DNA from 2 places in the Rahnella variigena genome. Region 1 is predicted to be linked to the other one. Evidence: predicted binding sites of a transcription regulator. Region 1 holds the regulator's gene; the other holds the start of a gene.
What was found. Region 1 encodes PhoB, which activates phosphate uptake and scavenging genes when phosphate is short. Its sites were predicted from a motif close to CTGTCATAAAACTGNCNNAT; they were not measured.
Positions count from the first base shown of each region.

Region 1 (3,129 bases):
CCAAGTGCCACGTAATCGACCGGCGGAAACGCCTGCGCCGGGAAGGCATCGAGTGTGCCGATATAGATGTCGCGCACGGAATCGGAGGTGCTGACGCCAACCGTGGTCAGATGGCCGGTAGCAATGATCGGTAGCGAAACGCCGAGTTCGTCGCGTTTGGTCTGCGCGGCCTGCCACAACGCGTCATAATGCGTGGCGATGGCTTCCTGTAATGCCAGCTGTTTGTCGCTGCCGGATTGTCCCGCCTGACTGGCGAGCAAATCCCGCGGACGTAAAAACGGAATAGCGCAAAGTACCGCGCCCGGTTTTCCGTCACGCTGGTTGAGCACTAAAATCTGTTCAGAGAGGTTTTCGCCGACGGTCGCAATCACCCGCGTATTCAGGCAGGAAAGCAGCTCACGTGATTCATTTAATGTCGCGACAGAATCGTGATTTCCGGCCAGCACCACCAGCTGACAGCCGGTTTGTTGCAACTCGACGACGAAGCGATTGTAAAGCTCGCGGGCATAGCTGGGTGGCGAACCGGTATCGAATATATCGCCTGCCACAATCACGGCATCTACCTGATGTTGCTGCACCTGACCGGTCAGCCAGCGCAAAAATGCCTGATGTTCGGCGGCGCGGCTTTTGGTGAAAAAGTACTGGCCGAGGTGCCAGTCTGACGTGTGGATCAGGCGCATGAGACTCCCGTATGGATCCTGGATGACGACAATGGGGCAAAGTATAAACGTCGGCGGGGGACGCTGTCCCCGATAAATCGGACCAATTTCAGCGAGATGGCAGCTGAATAGAAGAAATGTATCTGTCATATTTGACTGTAATGAACCATCCTTTCTATTCATAAATCTGTCACAAAACTGACGCATAATGGCGCCCGCAATCAAATAAAAGATCGCTAACCTATTGGCAGGACCTACGATGGCAAGACGTATATTGGTGGTTGAAGACGAAGCTCCAATCCGTGAAATGGTGTGTTTTGTACTGGAACAGAATGGCTATCAGGCAGTAGAAGCTGAAGATTTTGATTCAGCCGTTGGCCAGCTGGTAGAACCTTACCCTGAACTTATCCTGCTCGACTGGATGTTACCCGGCGGTTCCGGTATTCAGTTTATCAAACATCTCAAACGTGAAGCACTGACCCGCGAAATTCCGGTGATGATGCTGACCGCCCGCGGTGAAGAAGAAGACAGGGTGCGCGGCCTGGAAGTCGGTGCCGATGATTACATCACCAAACCGTTTTCTCCAAAAGAACTGGTTGCACGTATTAAAGCCGTGATGCGCCGCATCTCGCCAATGGCGGTGGAAGAAGTGATCGACATGCAGGGTTTAAGCCTGGATCCGTCGTCTCACCGTGTGATGGCCAACGAGCAGGCGCTCGATATGGGGCCGACCGAATTTAAATTATTGCACTTCTTTATGACCCACTCCGAACGTGTTTACAGCCGCGAACAGTTGCTCAATAACGTCTGGGGCACTAACGTTTATGTGGAAGATCGCACGGTAGACGTGCATATTCGTCGTTTACGTAAAGCGCTGGAAACCAGTGGACATGACAGAATGATCCAGACTGTTCGTGGAACCGGATACCGTTTTTCAACGCGTTATTGAGTCCCCACAGCGGAGAATCTGTGTGCTAGAACGTTTGTCATGGAAACGATTGGCCGGTGAATTCTTTCTCTTTTGCCTGCCCGCGTTAATCCTCGGTATCTTCGTCGGCCATTTCGGCTGGCTCCTCTTTGCGTCGCTGCTGGCGGCGCTGGGCTGGAATTATTACAACCAGCTCAAACTCTCTCACTGGCTGTGGCTTGACCGCAGCATAACCCCGCCGAATGGCCGCTGGAGCTGGGAGCCTCTGTTTTACGGGCTGAACCAGATGCAGATGCGTAACCGCCGTCGCCGTCGTGAATTAGGTCAGCTCATCAAACGTTTCCGCAGCGGTGCCGAATCATTACCCGATGCGGTGGTATTGACGACGGAAGAGGGCAATATTTTCTGGTGTAACGGACTGGCGCAAGATTTGCTCGGTTTCCGCTGGCCGGAGGATAACGGACAACACATCTTTAACCTGCTGCGTTATCCCGAGTTTCGTACCTGGATCCAGACCCGTGATTTCAGCCGTGCCCTGAATTTGCAACTCAATAACGAGCATTACGTCGAGTTTCGCGTGATGCCTTATTCCGAAGGGCAACTGCTGATGGTGGCGCGTGATGTTACGCAGATGCGTCAGCTCGAAGGTGCGCGTCGTAACTTCTTCGCTAACGTTAGTCATGAACTGAGAACCCCGCTGACTGTATTGCAGGGATATCTGGAAATGATGGAAGACGCCAAACTGGAAGAGCCGTTTCGTACCAAAGCGCTGGACACCATGCAGGAACAGACGCGGCGCATGGACGGGCTGGTCAAGCAACTGCTGACACTGTCAAAAATCGAAGCATCAGCAAATATCGATATGCAGGAGAAAGTCGATATTCCGGTGATGCTCGGCATGCTGGAGCGCGAAGTGCAATCTTTAAGCGGTGGCCGTCACGAAGTGGTGTTCCGTGTAAACGAGAAACTGAAGGTCTTTGGCAATGAAGATCAGTTACGCAGCGCGGTGTCGAATCTGGTGTACAACGCCGTCAACCACACCCCGGCGGGGACGCGGATAGAAGTCAGCTGGCAACAAACGCCGCATGGCGCGCAGTTCCAGATCAGTGATAACGGGCCGGGCATTGCGCCGCAACACCTGCCGCGTCTGACTGAACGTTTCTACCGGGTTGATAAAGCGCGTTCGCGCCAGACGGGGGGCAGCGGTCTGGGGCTGGCCATTGTCAAACACGCCCTGAGTCATCACAACGCCAAACTTGAAGTGATGAGTGAAGTCGGCGTTGGTACCCGCTTTATATTTACACTGGCACCGAAACTGATTGTTCCTCAGGAACAGGCCAGCCAAAGCGATGTGAAGGGATAAAAAAGTAGCCACAGCCCACGCTGTGGCTTCTTTTAGCAGATGATCTGTAAACCTTTTTCTTCGATCAGCATCAGTAAGATCAGAGCCGCACCGGTGGGTTTGGTTTCGTCACGCTCCCATTTTTGAATGCTGTTAGCCGACATATTGATGAGTCTGGCCAGCACGCCCTGGCTGATTTT
Region 1 is NZ_NSDJ01000001.1:1,866,806-1,869,934, forward strand. It holds gene sbcD (exonuclease subunit SbcD) at 1-680, opposite strand, end outside; gene phoB (phosphate response regulator transcription factor PhoB) at 919-1,608, shown strand; gene phoR (phosphate regulon sensor histidine kinase PhoR) at 1,631-2,950, shown strand; gene CKQ54_RS08570 (helix-turn-helix domain-containing protein) at 2,983-3,129, opposite strand, start outside.

Region 2 (3,129 bases), 1.3 Mb from region 1:
TAGCGATGCTGATCTGGTACTAGCATACCCTTCGTACTTGAAGCTGCAGCGGCGTTAGCGGCTCTCGTTCACCCGAATCACTGACCTGTGTCAGCACATCGGGATTCTCTCGCTTGCTGCCTTGCTGCAACTCCAATTACTTTGGTTATGAATTAGGGAGGATGTGTGAAAAAGGAAAAAAAAAGGCGACCGCTGCTGAGCAGGGTCGCCTTTTTAATGCCGTTCAGAAAGCTATCAGATCAGCTTCAGCGCAAGCCAGTACAGCACGCCGGAAAGGACAATCGACACTGGCAGGGTTAAGATCCACGCCATTGCAATGTTCTTCACGGTCTTCGACTGCACACCGCCGCCATCCACAATCATGGTCCCTGCAACCGCAGAAGACAGCACGTGTGTGGTGGAAACCGGCATACCCGTATAGCTGGCAACGCCGATAGAAACGGCCGCGGTCAGCTGTGCAGACAAGCCTTGTGCGTACGTCATGCCTTTCTTACCAATCTTCTCACCGATGGTGGTCGCCACGCGTTTCCAGCCAATCATGGTACCCAGTGCCAGCGCCAGAGCGACAGCAATGATGATCCAGATTGGTGCGTATTCAACGGTTTGCAGAATGTCTGTTTTCAGCTCGCCGAGGAAGCGTTTATCCGCAGGAGAGGTTTCCGGCAGCTTGGCCACTTTATCCGCAGTATCAGAAACACACATCAGCAGACGGCGCATATGGCTGCGTTCTTCCGGTGCCAGGTCGCTGTAAGACTGAAGATTGGTCAGCAGTGTTTGCGCGCGGCCGATAGCGTCAAGTGCGTGGCTGCTGTCGCAGTGGAACACTTTAGGCTCATCAGTCGGTGCGATATTGACGTCCGGTGCAGGCACCATTGGCGTCTGTGCAACCACGTGCGGCACGGCATCAACATGTTGCTGATAATACTGGCCGAGGTGAGTCACGGCGTCGCGGGTACGGGTAATGTCGTAACCGGTCGCGTTCATATTCACCACAAAACCCGCTGGCGCCACGCCAATCAGCACCAGCATGATCAGACCGATACCCTTCTGACCATCGTTAGCGCCGTGAGAGAAACTCACGCCGATAGCCGACAGAATCAGGCCGGTACGTGTCCAGAATGGCGGCTTTTTCTTGCCGTCTTTCTTCTCACGTTCCGCCGGTGTCAGGTGGATACGGGCATGTTTCTTATTGCCACTCCAGTAACGGCGCAGCAGGAAAATCATGGTACCCGCGATAATCATCCCGACCAGCGGAGAGATAATCAGCGAAGCAAAAATACCAATCATTTTAGGGATGTTTAACGCATCGACCACGGAAGTGTGAGTCATTAATGCATTGGTCAGCCCTACGCCAATGATGGCGCCGATAAGGGTATGGGAACTGGACGCCGGCAAACCAAAATACCAGGTGCCGAGATTCCAGATGATCGCCGCCAGTAACATAGAGAACACCATGGCAAGGCCATGTGCGGAACCTACATTGAGCAGCAGATCGGTTGGGAGTAAATGGACGATGGCATAGGCCACGCTCAAACCACCGAGCAGGACGCCAAAGAAGTTAAATACCCCTGCCATCACGACCGCTAATTGCGAACGCATTGCCCGGGTATAGATGACGGTTGCTACTGCGTTGGCCGTATCATGGAAGCCGTTAATCGCTTCGTAGAACAGAACAAACAGTAACGCGAGAATCAATAACGAACCGGTATGAATATCCAACCCGGCAAATAGATGCAGCATAATTGTTACGCCAGTTAGTGGTCATGAACGCCGCGCATTATCTGCGAGAACAGGGTGAGGGGAAAAGGAAAATATGACATTTTTTTGACTAAAAACAGTTCAAAAATCACGTTTGTTTCAATTAAATTTTTATTTATCAAAATCTTATTCCTCCTTTGCCAGCTGAAACATTTCCTTACGACGTTCAGAAAGCAAGCTGTCTGACTGGTTTAAGACGCGTCTGTCCCTTACAATTCGCGCCACTCAGGGGGCAGCACGCCCGCTCAGAAGGGGAAACCCTATCTAAAACGTAGTCGAATATTCATAAAGAGAGGCCGAAAGTGGAACAGGTTGATGTGGTCGTCATTGGTGCAGGTGCTGCAGGTATGTTCTGTGCGGCACAGGCCGGACAGGGTGGCTGCCGGGTTCTGCTGCTGGATAATGGCAAAAAAACCGGACGTAAAATCCTGATGTCGGGGGGCGGACGCTGCAACTTCACGAATCTCTACGCCGAGCCGGCGGCTTATCTTTCTGAAAATCCGCATTTCTGTAAATCTGCACTGGCGCGTTACACCCAGTGGGATTTCATCGATATGGTCAACCGTTACAATATCGCCTGGCATGAGAAAACCCTCGGCCAGCTTTTCTGTGATGACTCCGCGCAGCAGATTGTGGCGATGCTCGATAAAGAGTGCGAAACGGGTAACGTTGATGTGCGTCTGAGAAGTGAAATCACCGACGTTCAGAAAACGGAAGAAGGCTTTGTTATCAACGTGAACGGCTCAGCTGTGAGTACTCACTCACTTGTTGTTGCCAGCGGTGGGCTTTCGATGCCGGGACTCGGCGCTTCGCCTTTTGGTTACCGTCTGGCGGAACAGTTTGGCCTGAAAGTGTTGCCGACCCGTGCCGGTCTGGTGCCGTTTACCCTGCACAAACCGCTGCTTGAACATTTACAGACGCTTTCCGGCGTTTCCGTTCCTGCGGTGCTGACCGCCGAAGACGGTACGGTGTTCCGGGAAAGCATTCTGTTTACTCACCGTGGTCTTTCCGGTCCGGCTGTTTTACAACTTTCAAGCTACTGGCAGCCTGGAGAGTTTGTAAGTGTTAACTTACTCCCTGATGTCGATCTGGCGGCGTTTCTGAATACGCAGCGTCAGGAGCATCCTAATCAGAGCCTGAAGAATACGCTGGCGATGCAACTGCCGAAGCGTCTGGTGGAATGTTTGCAAACGCTGGGACAGCTTCCGGATGTGACGCTCAAACAGCTAAACGTGCCGCAACAGGCCGCACTGGTGGAACAGCTGCAAAACTGGCAGGTGCAGCCGAATGGCACCGAAGGTTACCGCACGGCAGAAGTGACACTCGGCGGTGTCGATACCAAAGAGTTGTCTTCTAAAACGATGGCGGCGG
Region 2 is NZ_NSDJ01000001.1:521,971-525,099, reverse strand. It holds gene uspB (universal stress protein UspB) at 1-23, shown strand, start outside; gene pitA (inorganic phosphate transporter PitA) at 235-1,740, opposite strand; gene CKQ54_RS02420 (BaiN/RdsA family NAD(P)/FAD-dependent oxidoreductase) at 2,061-3,129, shown strand, end outside.
Region 2: a site for PhoB is predicted at 1,812-1,831, ahead of pitA (inorganic phosphate transporter PitA). Genes of this name have one in related genera too.